2 regions of the Pseudoalteromonas sp. 0802 genome follow, and region 1 is predicted to be linked to the other one. Evidence: predicted binding sites of a transcription regulator. Region 1 holds the regulator's gene; the other holds the start of a gene.
The links. The regulator sigma-54, encoded in region 1, starts transcription at its own class of promoters, with help from an activator protein. The targets are predictions, from matches to a motif close to GTTGGCACGNNNNTNGNNT.
Positions count from the first base shown of each region.

Region 1 (8,011 bases):
GAAACCCAAAGCATTAAAGACGCACTAATCGAAATGTCAGCCAAGGGCCTTGGTATGACCGCGGTGATTGGTGAAGATGAAAAGTTAGCCGGATTATTCACTGATGGTGACTTACGCCGTATTTTAGAACAGCGCATCGATATCCATAATACGGCAATTAGCCAAGTAATGACCCGTTCATGTACAACTGCTCGCCCTGATATGCTTGCAGCTGAAGCTTTAAATATTATGGAACGTAAACGTATCAATGGTTTAATTGTGGTAGATCAAAGTAATACGCCAATTGGTGCCCTTAATATGCAAGACCTATTAAAAGCAGGAGTTCTTTAAGCAATGACATTCGCCGAGCTATACCAGCCTCTTAGCCCTGATGTGAGTCAGCGCGCACAAAAAGTAAAATTGCTAATCTGTGATATAGATGGCGTTTTTTCTGATGGCCGAATTTACTTAGGTAATGATGGCGAAGAGCTTAAAGCATTTAATACTAAAGATGGCTTTGGTATTAAAGCGCTCATTAATAGTGGCTTTGAAGTGGCAGTGATTACTGGCCGCCATTCACAAATAGTTCAGCAGCGAATGACTAGCCTAACAGTTCAGCACATTTATCAGGGACAAGAAGATAAGCTGATTGCTTATCAAGAGTTAAAAGATAAACTGGGGCTGACTGATGAACAAATTGCCTATATTGGTGATGATGGTCCAGACTTACCAGTAATGGAAAAAGTAGGGTTTGCCATTGCTGTAAACGACGCACACCCACTGATTAAAAAGCTGGCTCATTACACCACATTATTACCAGGTGGCTTTGGAGCTGTGCGTGAATTAACTGATTTACTGATGTTAGAAAACGGTAAGCCGTTAACTAGCGATGGAACCAGCGCATGAATATAGCCCGTATTTTACTGAGTATTGTTTTTGTTTGTTGCATGGTGTGGTTATGGTACCCGTACTTTAACCAATCAACAGACACAATAACTAGTGAAGACGAGATCATCGCAACACCTGATTACACCGCAGTGGCGTTAAAGCAAACAGCGTATGACGAGCAAGGCAAAATTAGTCATAAAGTGGCTGCTGCTAAAATGGAGTTGTATCAACAATTAGGGTTTACCTTTTTTGAGCAACCTATTTTTACTATTTATGGCGACCAGCAGGTTTGGCAAGTAAAAGCCAAAGAAGCCACATTGTACGAAAACGATCAGCTGATTTTTGAAGGGGATGTAGTTGCTAAAAACTTAACCCACAACGGCATGATTGAAGATATAAAAGCAGAAAACATTAATGTCGACATTGATAAAATGACCATGTTTTCTAAGCAACCTGTGACACTAACAGGACCGAATTTAAAGATTACCGGGAAAGGCTTAAAAGCCGATTTAAAAACCGAAATTGTTGAGTTAACTAACCATACACGAACCATATACTATGACCAATAAACTGAAGAAATTACTCCTGATCCCAAGCTTATTGATTGCCTTTTCGGGCGCAGCTGCCGAGCAAACTGGCGCTCAAATTAGCATTAGCTCAGATCGCCAAGTAGGTAAACTAAAAGATGGCGTTGGCATATTTGAAGGTAACGTAGAGATCGTGCATGGTAATCGTCGTATTACCGCAGAGCGCCTTGAAGCACACGGCGGTGATACCGAAGGTACAGTAGAGTTGATTATTGCCACAGGTAAGCCTGCTTACTTCGAAGAAAAGCAAGCTGATGGCACCGTAATGAGCGCTAGCGCAGAAGAAGTTCGTTATGATGTTGCAAAACGCTTCTTAACCTTAAATGGTGAAGCTGAAGTTACTCAAGCAGGTCAAAAAGTAACAGCAAAAAGCATTACCTATGATATGGCACAGCAGCTGATCAGTGCTGAAAAAGACGAAAACTCAACAGATCGTGTACACACTATTTTAGTGCCTGTTGAAAATAAAAAAGATAATAAAGGCCAACCATGAGCACATTAAAAGCAGAGCTTTTAGCTAAAAGCTACAAAGGCCGCCAAGTGGTTAAAAATGTCGGTCTTGAAGTTGAAGCTGGCAGTATTGTTGGCTTGCTTGGTCCAAATGGCGCAGGTAAAACAACGACCTTCTATATGATTGTAGGCCTAGTACCTAGCGACAAAGGTAAAATCAGTATTGATGATAACGATATCACCCTTTTACCAATGCATAGCCGTGCGCGTTTAGGTATTGGCTATCTGCCACAAGAATCGTCAATTTTTCGAAAGTTGACGGTTTACCAAAACTTGATGGCCATTTTAGAAACTCGTAAAGATCTAAATAAAACCACCCGCGAAGAAACACTCAATAGCTTACTCGATGAGTTTAGTATTCAACACATTCGTGACAGCCAAGGTATGGCGCTGTCAGGTGGTGAGCGACGCCGTGTAGAAATTGCTCGCGCATTAGCCGCTAATCCTAAATTTATCCTTTTAGATGAGCCTTTTGCTGGTGTTGATCCAATTTCAGTGTTAGATATAAAGAAAATTATTGAGCACCTAAAAAATCGTGGTATCGGTGTACTAATTACTGACCATAATGTTCGAGAAACCCTTGATGTTTGTGAAAAAGCCTACATTGTTTCTCATGGGGAGCTAATTGCATCAGGCACACCTGAGCACGTATTAGCAGACCAAACTGTACGCGATGTATATCTAGGCGAGCAATTCAGGCTGTAACCATTACGCCAGCGACTAGAGCATCTGCTAGACTTATAACAATGACAATAAATCGATAACTGTGTTTATACAGTTATCGATAACTTAAAAAGGATTGTTAGGGATACATGAGGCAATCATTACAGCTGCGCATGGGCCAGCAACTTACAATGACTCCACAACTGCAACAAGCGATTCGTTTGTTGCAGCTCAGTACATTGGATCTCCAGCAAGAAATTCAAGAAGCGCTTGATAGTAATCCCCTGCTTGAAGTGGAAGAAGCGGATTACAATGAAGAAAGCACCGGCAAGAATGAGCAAAAAGCGGAGCCTGACGATGTGCAAGTCAGCGCGTCTGCCGAAGAAGCACCTAGCGAGTACGAGCAAGAAAGTAGTGATGCTCTCAATAAAGACACCGTAAGCGATGACTTAGCAATGGACGTCACGTGGGATGAGTACATGAGTGCCGCCCCTTCAACATCGTCAGGGCCAATGCCTGAAGATGAATCTATCTACCAGGGAGCATCAACCGAAACCCTTCATGAATACCTAATGTGGCAATTACAGCTCACGCCATTTAGCCCTACTGATGAAGCGATTGCTGTGGCAATTGTAGAAGCTATCGATGACTCAGGTATTTTAACGGTAAGCTGTGAAGATATAGTCGAAAGCTTTAATCAAAATAACGATGAAGAAGAAATCGAACTTGATGAAGTCGAAGCGGTCTTAAAAAGAATTCAGTTATTTGATCCTGTGGGTATTGGTGCGCGCAGTTTACAAGAATGTCTGTGCATTCAGTTACGCCAATTCGATGCTAATACGCCATATTTAGCTGAAACTAAAATGGTTTTATCTGAGCATATCGAATTATTAGCGAGTCGCGACTATCGAACTTTGATGAAAAAGACTAAGCTTAAAGAAAACGAGCTTAAAGAAGTGATGACACTAATCCACAGCTTAAATCCTAAGCCTGCGGATAGCATAGTGCGCGAAGAGTCTGAGTACGTTATACCTGATGTATCAGTAAAAAAAGTAAAAGGTCGCTGGGTAGTCGAGTTAAACCCAGACTGTATGCCAAAGATTAGAGTGAACAGCCAATATGCGGCGATGTCTCGCTCTGTAAAATCAAGTAGCGACAGCCAATTTATTCGCTCTCACTTACAAGAAGCTAAGTGGTTTATTAAAAGCTTAGAAAGCCGTAACGATACGCTATTAAAAGTGACCAACTGTATCGTTCAACAACAACAAGCTTTCTTTGAGCATGGCCCTGAAGCAATGAAGCCGATGGTGCTAAATGATGTTGCTGAAATGGTCGAAATGCATGAATCGACGATTTCACGGGTAACAACGCAAAAATATATGCATACCCCACGGGGTATTTTTGAGTTGAAATATTTCTTCTCAAGCCATGTCAGCACCGAAAATGGTGGTGAGTGTTCTTCTACAGCAATACGCGCTTTAATCAAGAAGTTAGTCGCTGCAGAAAACTCAGCTAAACCATTGAGTGATAGCAAAATTGCAGATATATTGGCTGAGCAAGGAATTAAAGTAGCTAGACGTACAATTGCAAAATATCGTGAGTCTCTAGCAATACCTCCGTCTAATCAGCGTAAGAGTCTGATTTAGACGTTTTACATAGAAGGAAAAATGCTTATGCAACTAAATTTAACTGGTCGTCATGTAGAAATCACAGATTCATTAAGAGACTATGTAAACACCAAGTTTGCAAAACTAGAAAGGCATTTTGACCATATTAATAATGTTCATGTCATTCTAGATGTAGAAAAATTAAGCCAAAAAGCAGAAGCAACTTTACATGTAAACGGAGGCGAATTGTTCGCTTCTACAGAACATCAAGATATGTACGCAGCCATTGACTCACTGATCGATAAACTTGATCGCCAAGTCATTAAACACAAAGAGAAATTAGCTCGACATTAAATTATGAAACTAAGTTCACTTACTAACCAGGACTGCAGCAAAGCTGCGGTCCTTTTTAATAGCAAAAAAAGAATTCTTGAATATATCAGCGAACTGGCCCACCAGCAGCTTCCTCATTTATCGCAACAAGATATCCTAGATGCTTTACTCAACCGAGAAAAACTAGGTAGCACCGGCATTGGCCGAGGTATTGCTATTCCACATGGCCGAATGAGCGGCGCAGATGAGCCTCATGCATTTGTGATAGTGAGTGAATCCCCTATTAATTTTGATGCAATTGATAATCGTCCAGTTGATATTTTTGTGGCACTCATCGTACCAGATGGTGACTGTCAGCTTCACCTAAAGACCTTATCAACAATTGCTGATAGACTTAAAGATAAAGAATTTTGTAAACAGCTGCGTAGTGCTACTACCGATCAGCAACTGTTTCAGGTCATATCAGCAGAGGCATAAATGGAATTAATAATTATCAGCGGTCGCTCAGGCTCAGGTAAATCGGTCGCTTTACGAGTACTTGAAGACTTGGGCTATTATTGCGTTGATAATATTCCGGTTAATTTACTGCCTTCGCTCGTACGTAGTGTGTCTGATAACTACGATAAAATAGCGGTCAGCATCGACGTGCGTAACTTACCGAAAGAGCAGCAAGAATTTAATGATATTCTTGAGTACCTGCCAGGTTTCGCAAACCCAACACTATTCTATTTAGACAGTGATGACCAAACTCTGATCAAGCGCTTTTCAGAAACACGCCGCTTGCATCCACTATCTATTGATTCTTTGCCGCTTGATCTGGCCATTAAACAAGAAAAAATCCTGCTTGATGTGTTGATCACTCGCGCTGACTTTATGATTGATACCACTGATCTGAGTGTTCATCAGTTAGCAGAATCAATTCGCGAAAAGATTTTAGGTAAAAAAGATAAAAAGCTGATTATTACTTTTATGTCGTTTGGCTTTAAGCATGGTATTCCAAAAGAAGCTGACTACGTTTTTGATGCACGCTTTTTACCTAACCCACACTGGGAACCTGATTTAAAGCCACTAACAGGCCTTGATCAACCAGTAAAAGATTACCTAGCTAGCCACAGCATAGTGCAAAAGTTCACGTGGCAAATACAAACCTTTGTGCAAACTTGGTTGCCACATTTAGAGCGTAATAACCGCAGTTACCTGACCATTGCTATTGGTTGTACCGGCGGCCAGCATCGCTCTGTTTACTTAGCGCAAACAATTGGTGAGAGCTTTGCCAAAAGCCATGCTAATGTAAAAATTCGCCACCGCGAACAAGACATTTAATTAGGCACCAACAATGCACGCTGAAGATACCTTTTTAATTCAAAACAAACTTGGCTTACATGCTCGTGCTGCTACTGTTTTAGCGCAATTAGCGCTGCAATTTGATGCCAAAATTACGCTTTATCAAGATGATAAAGAAGCTGAAGGCGACAGCGTGTTAGCATTAATGCTACTTGAAAGTAGTCAGGGTAAAGAAGTTCGCGTTGTGTGCGAAGGCCCTGACGCCGATGCTGCATTAACGGCAATCGGCGAATTAATTGCACAACGCTTCCACGAGCAAGAATAGCATTTGCTAAGACTTCAGGGTTTACGGTAAACTTAATTCGGATATTTAAAATTCCCTTTAAATATCCTACTTTTATATCGCTCGCTTTTCTAAATTACAAAACTCTTAATAAATTTATCGCAGTGCGACGATATCTCTGCAAATACACTACAAAGCAACTATGCTGTATTTGCTTAGCCTATTTAAACTTTTTTCAGTTGTAAGGACGCCAATGCCAGAAGCCTTTGAACAAGATTACCCACTACAACAACTCAAACAAGTGACCAAGTCACTCAATAGTGGTCAATTTGTTCAAGTGCGCGGTATGTTAGCCAAAACGGCACCTTGTGATACAGCCCTTTTACTTGAATCTTCTCCCCATAAAATTCGTCGTATGCTTTGGCAGCTGGTTGATCCAGATGTCCGTGGTGATGTTCTAGAAGAACTCTCTGAAGATGTACGTCTTGGCATTATTGCCCAGATGGAGCCTGAGCACATTGCTGCTGCCACTGAAGATATGGACGACGATGACTTAGGTGAGGTTTTACGTAGTCTTCCTGATACCGTATATCAAGACGTTGTCAGTGCCATGGACTCGCAAGATAGAGAGAGAGCTACTCAAGCACTTTCTTATCAAGAGCGCTCAGCCGGTGCCTTGATGAACAGCGATACGGTCACCATTCGTCCTGACGTTACCCTAGATGTTGTACTGCGCTATTTGCGCTTACGAGGTGAGCTACCAGAAGGTACCGATGACTTATATGTAGTTGATAAGCATAACTGCTTCTTAGGTGCGCTTTCATTAACTACATTGCTGACCAGCCCATCAGATAAAATTGTTCGTGATTTAATGGATGAAGACTGTGAGTCAATCCTAATCTCTATGGATGAAAGTGATGTGGCGCAACTATTCGAACGTCACAACTGGATTTCAGCGCCTGTTGTGGATGATAACGCTCACTTGCTTGGTCGTATTACCATCGATGATATCGTTGACGTAATCCGTGAAGATGCAGAGCACAGCATGCTTAGCCTCGCTGGTCTTGACGACGAAGAAGATACCTTTGCGCCAGTGCTAAAAAGTTCACAGCGTCGCTCTATTTGGCTTGGGGTTAACTTATTAACCGCACTTTTAGCAGCCATTGTGGCAAGCTTTTTCGAAAACACCTTAGCAATCTTGCCTATTTTAGCGGTACTCAATGGTATCGTCCCTTCAATGGGGGGTGTTGCGGGTAGCCAAACCCTAACTCTGGTTATTCGTGGTATAGCGGTTGGTCATATCAACCAAACCAACCAACGCTTCTTATTACTTAAGGAGTTAGCGATTGGCGCACTGAATGGCATTATTTGGTCGATATTAATTGCTGGTGTGGTTGCCCTATGGCAGTGGGACTTTAAACTCGGTGCAGTGCTGGCCTTTGCAATGTTTATGAATCTTGTTGCCGCTGGTATTGCGGGTGCGAGCATTCCATTAATTCTTAAGAAAATGAAAATTGACCCAGCCCTTGCAGGGAGCGTAGTGCTGACAACCGTCACTGATATTGTTGGTATCTTTGCCTTTTTAGGCACCGCGACTTGGTTATTGATCTAATATAAAAACGGCCCTTAAAGGGCCGTATTTATATCTATTTACTTTGCGCGCTGCTTATTTTTACCCACTCTAGGTTTGGTATTGGCCTTTTTAAATTGGCTAAACCCGGTGTGACGCGTCAGTGCCGCACGGCCTTTTCCACCTTTACCCTGCGCCGCTTTTTCATTACGGCCTTCTTCAGGTACCAAGCAGTTTGGCCCTTTACCGATTAGATTCGCTTTCCCCATTTTTCTTAGAGCTTCGCGGATCATCGGCCAGCCAGCTG
Region 1 covers NZ_JABVXE010000025.1:13,805-21,815, reverse strand. The annotation lists gene HUS61_RS19510 (KpsF/GutQ family sugar-phosphate isomerase) at 1-330, shown strand, start outside; gene kdsC (3-deoxy-manno-octulosonate-8-phosphatase KdsC) at 334-885, shown strand; gene lptC (LPS export ABC transporter periplasmic protein LptC) at 882-1,436, shown strand; gene lptA (lipopolysaccharide transport periplasmic protein LptA) at 1,426-1,947, shown strand; gene lptB (LPS export ABC transporter ATP-binding protein) at 1,944-2,669, shown strand; gene HUS61_RS19485 (RNA polymerase factor sigma-54) at 2,777-4,273, shown strand; gene hpf (ribosome hibernation promoting factor) at 4,301-4,588, shown strand; gene ptsN (PTS IIA-like nitrogen regulatory protein PtsN) at 4,592-5,044, shown strand; gene rapZ (RNase adapter RapZ) at 5,045-5,890, shown strand; gene HUS61_RS19465 (HPr family phosphocarrier protein) at 5,904-6,176, shown strand; gene mgtE (magnesium transporter) at 6,388-7,746, shown strand; gene HUS61_RS19455 (YgiQ family radical SAM protein) at 7,785-8,011, opposite strand, start outside.

Region 2 (8,011 bases), on a different contig from region 1:
TATTACCATCGCATAATATCAACGCCCGTTGAATAACGTTATCAAGCTCTCGTACGTTACCTGGCCAAGCATGCGATAGCAGCTTTTGTTTCGCCCCCTCACTTAGTTGAGCAATAGGCTCTTTACTGTTCAGGCAATGACGCTCTATTAAATGCTCAGCCAATACAATAATGTCGCCAGGACGCTCTGCTAATGGTTTCCACATTAGCGGGAATACATTTAAGCGATAATATAAATCTTCTCTAAATAGGTTTTCGCTCACCGCTTCTTTCAAATCTCGGTTACTTGTAGCAAGTACGCGAACATCAAGCTCTATGGTTTTACGACCGCCTAAGCGCTCTACTTCGCGCTCTTGAAGTACACGCAGTAATTTAGCTTGCAAGCCTAAATCCATCTCAGTAATTTCATCAAGTAAGATGGTACCACCTTGAGCTTGCTCAAATTTACCCGGACAGGCTTGAATCGCGCCGGTAAACGCCCCTTTTTCGTAACCGAATAAGGTTGCTTCAAGCATGTTTTCAGGAATAGCAGCGCAGTTAATAGCCACAAAGGGGGCATCGCTACGATTTGATTTATCATGGATAAAACGAGCCAACACTTCTTTACCCGAGCCACTTGGGCCGAGTACCATGACACTGGCATCTGAACGGGCAACTTTGCTCGCGAGCTCTAATAGCTTAATACTTGATGGATCGGCAACGATTGGGCCATCGGTTTCTTTTTCCTTTTCAGGCAAATAACGACTCACCATGTTAAGAAGAACTTCTGGAGCAAACGGCTTTGCCATGTAATCAATCGCGCCTAAACGCATTGCTTCTACAGCATCATCAATAGTGGCATAGGCCGTCATCATTAATACCGGCAGCTCAGGATAATTAAGTTTAATGCTACGTAGTAGGTCAAGGCCGCTCATAGCGCCCATTTGCACATCACTAACAACCAATGAATAGCTATTTTGCTTAAGCAAGATCATCGCTTGTTCGGCGCTATCTGCAGCAACGCAATCAATACCCGACATTTCAAGGGTATCAATCAGTGCTTCTCGTAAGCCTGCGTCGTCTTCAACGACTAAAATAGAGTTAGTATTCATTTTGCCTCCGCTGACATTGGTTCTGCACTAATTGGCAAGATCAAACTAAAACATGCTCCCCCATGAGCATTATTAGTCACTTCAACCCGTCCTTGGTGCGCATTGGCGACTGAACTTACAACAGCAAGTCCAAGCCCCGTGCCTTGGCTTTTGGTAGTGTAAAAAGGTTCGAATAATTTGTTGGCATGACGTAAATCAACACCTGGGCCATTATCACTGACACTGATGCGAACACAGTTTTCGCTCGTTTCGTCACGTTCGGCACTCAGGGTTACCACAGCCTCAGAGCCAATAATTTGAATACTATTGTGGATCAGGTTTTGAATAGCACTCGCCAGAGCAGTTTTATTACCCATAATTTCAATATCAGGTTCTGGTAAGTTCACGCTAAGTTCACTGTTATTTTGTGCAACCATAGCATCAGCACCGGCTTTTACTTCATTAAGTAACTGTTGCATTGAAACGCTTTCGACAACTTGTTGCTCACCACTTTTGGCAAATAACAGCATATCGTTCACTTGGGTTTCTAAATCTTTTAAACGCGACATTAGCTTCGTATGAAAGTTGCCACGCGAGCTTTCTGGCAATCGCTTTGAGCCTAAATTTGCGGCATAAAGCATGGCAGCTGATAACGGTGTTCTGACCTGATGAGCAAGCGAAGCAACCATTTTGCCAAGCGCACTCAAGCGCTGCATATGTGCTACTCGCTTTTGTAAGCGTCTGGTTTCAGTTAAATCTGTCATTAAAATTAACTGCCCTGGCTCTGGAGCAAGCGCAGTGATATCAAGCTTAATTAATCGGCCATCTTTAAGTGATACTTCATGTCCATCATCTTGCTTTGGTCGAAATGAACGTTGAATAACGCTAAACCACTTTTCACCTTCAAGCGGCTCACCTAGCATATCAATGGCAATTTGATTGGCTTTTGCGATCATGCCTCGGCCATCTAAAACCACCACACCCGCAGGCATGGTATCAACCAAGTGGCCTAACCAACTGGCTTGTTGGCGCAGCTCACTCAACTCACCCACATACTCTTCTTGTTGTAAGCATGGGTTATATTGTTTGGCTGTGATAAATTGTGGTTTTAGGACATTTGCTAAGGCCATAATCGATACTCAAAAAATCGTGTCTACCTAGCTAAATGCACAATCCGTACCAAATTTATTTTTGTTTTATTTCAATAAATTAAAGACAAAACAACACTGACAAAAAAATGACAATCGCGAGTGAATAATGCAAAAAGAACACCATTGTCGTTGCCCATGGCTCGATACCAGCAAAGAAGATTATGTGGCCTATCATGACCAAGAATGGGGGGTCCCATTATATGATGATCACCGCTTATTTGAATTTATAACCTTAGAGTCAGCACAAGCGGGACTGAGTTGGTATACCATACTTAAAAAGCGTGATGGCTATCGCAGTGCCTTCAAAAACTTTGTTGTCGAAGAGGTTGCCAAAATGACCGAAGACGACGTCGAAAGGTTAATGCAGTTTGAAGGTATTATTCGTAATCGCGCTAAAATCGCCGCCACTATCAATAACGCGCAACGGTTTATTGAGATTCAAAAAGAGTTTGGCAGTTTCTCAAATTACCAATGGCAGTTTGTTGGTGGCAAACCATTGGTAAACGATCTTGATAAATTAGAGGATTACCCGGCTATTACTGAAGCCTCAACAGCATTCGCCAAAGATTTAAAAAAGCGCGGTTTTAAGTTTTTAGGCCCTACGACGGTGTATGCCCACATGCAGGCCTGTGGCATGGTAAATGACCATAGCAATGATTGCTTTAGAAAAGCTGAGATAATTAGTGAATATTAAAGAGATAAAACCGAGGAAGAAACCTAACGCGGCTTAGTCGCGCGTTAGGTTGTATTTCTTCATTTTTTCGACCAGTGTGGTGCGCCTAACACCTAAAATTTCTGCTGCACGTGCAACAACGTAATCATAGCGCTCTAATGCTTGGCTGATTAAGCTGATTTCAAGCTCAGCAAGATACTCTTTGAGCTCAATTCCTTCATCTGGTAATAAACCTGAGTCAGCCGTTGTTGCTGGTACATCAAGCTCTTCCTCATCATAATCACTAAAGCCGGTACTGAAAATATCGTTGAAAGCATCTCGCTCCATCAACTCTTCTGGGTACTCAGGCTCATAAGCCTCAACTTCAATATAACGATATTTAGCTGGAAGGTCTGGCACATCAACCACTTTATCTGGAAACATGATCACCATGCGCTCAACTAAGTTAGCAAGCTCACGAATATTCCCCGGCCACGCATGCTCTTTTAAGCTTTGAATCGCACGCTCAGTGAATTTGGCCGTTGTGCCACTTTGCTCGTTCACACGACGCATTAATTCTTTTAAAAGCAGAGGAATGTCGTCAGCACGCTCACTAAGCGAAGGATTTTCAATTGGAAACACGTTTAAACGATAAAAAAGGTCTTCTCGGAAGTCGCCCTTTTCAATCATTTCTTCAAGGTTGCGGTGAGTCGCAGCAATAATGCGTACATCTGCTTGAATAGGCTTAGTACCCCCTACTCGCTCATAGCTACGCTCTTGCAACACACGCAGTAGTTTAACCTGCATTTGCAAAGGCATATCACCAATTTCATCTAGAAACAGCGTGCCGCCTTGCGCTAATTCAAAACGCCCTTTTCGCGCTGATATTGCGCCCGTAAAGGCACCCTTTTCATGGCCAAATAGCTCACTTTCAAGTAGTTCGCCCGGGATAGCACCACAGTTTACCGGCACAAATGGCCCGGTATTGCGTTTAGAGAGTAAATGAACGTTGCGTGCAACAACTTCTTTACCTGTGCCTGACTCACCTAAGATCAGCACATTGGCATCGGTTTTTGCTACTTGCTCAATTAAAAAGCGCACATCTTTAACAGCTTCGGTTTCACCTACTAAACCATCAAATGATTTGTTAGATTTAGCTTGTTTATGGTCACCCGGTAGCATGCGCTGATATTGCTGACAATCATGCAATAGCTGAGTAGTTACATCATGGTTAAATGGCTCACAAATTAAACCAACTACATTTGCAATGCTTAGTAACGGTTTGAGTGTTTCACCAATTAATAAAAACGGAATGGCAGGAAACTGTTTGATCACAGCCTCGTGATTTAGCTGCTGTAAAGCACCAAGAATGACCATACATTCTTGCTGTTGATGTTTTTCACAAAAAGACTGTAATGTAGTCTCATCAACTAATTGTGCAGATTCACCAATGAAGGTAAGTGCTGCATGTAAACCTATCGCACGATTATTATTATTGTCTAAAATTAAGATCATTATTGGCGAACCACAGTTACCACGAGGTTAGTTAATTTCTAAATTGTAAGCGAGTTTAGGAGGGATGCAAGCGCTAAGCGGCAATTTATTGACATCAACGCCAAAAAATAGTCACTTAGCACTAAAATTTAATACTAAAGAATTAAAGTAAACCTAATATAGATTCGGCTGAACGATTTGCCTGACCACGTAAGGCAATCGATGCTTGCGATAAAATATCATTAGCTACTTGATCAGACACAGCTTTTGCATAGTCAGTATCTTCTATTCGGCTTTGGCTCGCAGCAATGTTCTCTCGCTGGTTGCCTAAACCTTTTATCGTACTCGCCAAGGTGTTTTGAAAAGCGCCTAGCTCAGCTCTTTGGGTGTTAATTTCCTCAGCAGCTTGGTCGCTAATATCAATCGCAGCTTGAGCTCCTGCTTGGGTTGAAATATCGATTCCTGCAATAACTGAAGCAATACTGCCATCAGATGGCGTCACTGATTGTGTGGTGTTAGCATCAGGACCAACTTGAAACGACACTTGCTCACCATCAAATAAAGGTTTGCCACCGAATGTTCCATTTTCAAAGGTTTCTGAAATTTGCGTTTGCAATTGCGACACTTCTTCTTGAAGTGCAGCCCTATCACTGTCTGTGAGCGCACCATTACCCGCTTGAATAGACAGCTCTCGTATGCGAGAAACGGCATCATTCACACCTGATAGATTTGACTCTGTTACTTGCGAGTAAGAAATGCCGTCGTAAGCATTGTTAATTGCTTGACTGTAGCCATCTTGCTGCGATGTTAATCGATCAATAATTTGCAGTGCAGCGGCATCATCTGCCGCTGAGTTTACTTTTTTACCTGATGCTAGTTGCTCAGTAAGCTTATTACCCGTTTGCTGAGTTTGGTTTAAAAACCCGGTATTGGGTGATTGAATTTTCATGGCGGCCTCCGACAAACCGATTGCTTAAATTATAGCTTAATTTGCCAAATTTTGTACTTTGTACCATGGTTTAGATAAATTAACTTGGCATCTGACTTGCTAGTGTATTAGTTAATAGTTAAATTACTGAGAATTGTGTCAAAATTCTCACTTTGCGTATCAAACGCCAATGAAAAATAACTCGGGTAACACTATGTTCGACAATAAAACAATTTTAATTACCGGTGGTACCGGTTCATTCGGTAAAAAATACGTCAAAACGCTTCTAGAACGCTATAAGCCAAAAAAGATCATTATCTTTTCGCGTGACGAACTCAAACAGTTTGAAATGCAGCAAGAGTTTGACCAACCGTGTATGCGGTATTTTATTGGTGATGTACGCGATAAAGAAAGGCTTCGCCGTGCTATGCGCGGCGTGAACTATGTGATTCACGCAGCAGCATTAAAACAAGTTCCAGCCGCTGAATACAACCCAATGGAGTGCATCAAAACTAATATCAATGGCGCAGAGAATGTAATTGACGCCGCCCTTGATAATAACGTAGAAAAAGTCATTGCACTGTCGACTGATAAAGCCGCGAATCCAATCAACTTATATGGTGCGACAAAACTTGCATCAGACAAGTTATTTGTTGCTGCTAATAATATTGCTGGCGGCCATAAAACAACTTTTTCAGTAGTAAGATACGGTAACGTAGTGTGTTCGCGTGGCTCTGTTGTGCCTATTTTCCAAAAGTTTATCGACCAAGGCCGCGACCATATACCAATTACTCATGAAGAAATGACTCGCTTTTGGATTAGCCTGCAACAAGGTGTTGATTTTGTTTTAACTAACTTTGAGCGTATGTTAGGTGGCGAAATTTTCGTTCCGAAGATCCCTTCAATTCGTATTACTGATCTTGCCAAAGCAATGGCACCTGACTTACCAATTAAGGTTATAGGTATTCGCCCAGGTGAAAAGTTACATGAGGTCATGTGCCCGGCCGACTTATGCTTTGAAACGTACGAATATAGCGACCACTTTGTTATCGCTCCGGGTATAAAATTCAGTAGTCGTAGCAATGATTTTACTGTGAATGCTATTGGTGAAAAAGGCAAAAAAGTTACCCAAGGTTTCGAGTATAACTCGCTTGATAACCCTGAATATATGAGTATTGAAGAAATTAAAAACTTCAATGTTCAAGCATTATTGTAAAATTTATTATGGCGAATAAGGTAATTCCTTACGGCAAACAAAGTATTTCGCAAGAAGACATCAATGCCGTAATTGATGTATTAAAGTCTGACTGGTTAACACAGGGTCCTGCTGTTCCAGCATTTGAAAGTGCCATTGCAGAATATTGTGATGCTCACTATGCCTGTGCCACTAACAGTGCGACTTCAGCGTTACATATTGCTTGCCTTGCTTTAGGCGTAGGTAAAGGTGACATTGTATGGACGTCGCCAATCTCCTTTGTCGCATCGAGTAACTGCGCCCTGTATTGTGGCGCAGACATCGATTTTGTTGATATCGACCTTGAAACAGGCAATATGTCTGTTGCAGCGCTTCAAGAAAAGCTAACGTTAGCCAAACAAAGCCAGCAACTTCCTAAAGTCGTGATCCCTGTTCATTTAGCTGGTCAGTCATGCGATATGGCAGCAATCAATGCACTTGCCAAAGAGTATGGTTTTAAGGTTATTGAAGATGCCTCGCATGCTATTGGCGCGAAGTACAAAGATAAGCCTGTTGGCAGCTGTATTTATTCAGATATTACTGTGTTTAGCTTTCATCCAGTCAAGATAATTACATCTGCTGAAGGGGGGATGGCGGTTACCAACTGTGCTGAGCTCAACAAAAAAATGAGCCGCTTGCGAAGCCATGGTATTACTAATATTCCTGAAGAAATGACCGAGCCAAGTCACGGCCCTTGGTATTATCAACAGTTAGAGCTTGGTTTTAATTATAGAATGACTGATATGCAAGCCGCTTTAGGACTGAGTCAGTTAAAGCAGCTAGACAACTTTGTATCAGTGAGAAACGACATTGCAACAACATATAACCATGCGTTTGCAAATTCAACGCTAGCTCATTTAACACAATCGGATGATTGTTACTCTAGCTACCATTTATATATTGTTCGTTTAACGCAATGTAACGTAGAAAAACACAAGTCAGTCATTACAGGTATGCGCGAGCAAGGAGTTATTGCTCACTTGCATTATATACCGATCCATTTACAGCCTTATTATCAAGCTTTAGGCTTTTCGGAAGGTGATTATCCAAATGCAGAAACTTACTACAAACAGGCTGTTACCATTCCTCTGCACCCAACTATGACAGCAAATGAGCAGCAATTCGTTATCGATAAATTGATTGATTTATTATGAAGCTCGCTTTAGGCACAGTGCAATTTGGCTTGAATTACGGTGTGAGTAACCGTTCAGGGAAAACTAAGACCGATGAAGTTAAGCGGATCTTAAAGCTAGCAAAAAGTGCTTCGTTAAATACGATTGATACTGCTGCAGCCTACGGTGATGCTGAAGCTGTTTTAGGCAATTGCGCTATTGATGATTTCAACATCGTGAGTAAAGTAAAACCTTTACCTAATTCATGTAATGAAGAAGAGTGGGTTCACTCTTGCCTTGAGCATACACTTACCGACTTACATTTAAACGCTATTTATGGGCTACTTTTACATAACGCTGACGATTTAAAG
Region 2 covers NZ_JABVXE010000003.1:186,801-194,811, reverse strand. The annotation lists gene HUS61_RS08575 (sigma-54 dependent transcriptional regulator) at 1-1,090, opposite strand, end outside; gene HUS61_RS08570 (PAS domain-containing sensor histidine kinase) at 1,087-2,199, opposite strand; gene HUS61_RS08565 (DNA-3-methyladenine glycosylase I) at 2,327-2,914, shown strand; gene HUS61_RS08560 (sigma-54 dependent transcriptional regulator) at 2,948-4,387, opposite strand; gene HUS61_RS08555 (flagellin) at 4,530-5,315, opposite strand; gene pseB (UDP-N-acetylglucosamine 4,6-dehydratase (inverting)) at 5,509-6,510, shown strand; gene pseC (UDP-4-amino-4,6-dideoxy-N-acetyl-beta-L-altrosamine transaminase) at 6,519-7,682, shown strand; gene HUS61_RS08540 (aldo/keto reductase) at 7,679-8,011, shown strand, end outside.
Region 2: the regulator sigma-54 is predicted to act here: its motif matches at 2,235-2,253, upstream of HUS61_RS08570 (PAS domain-containing sensor histidine kinase).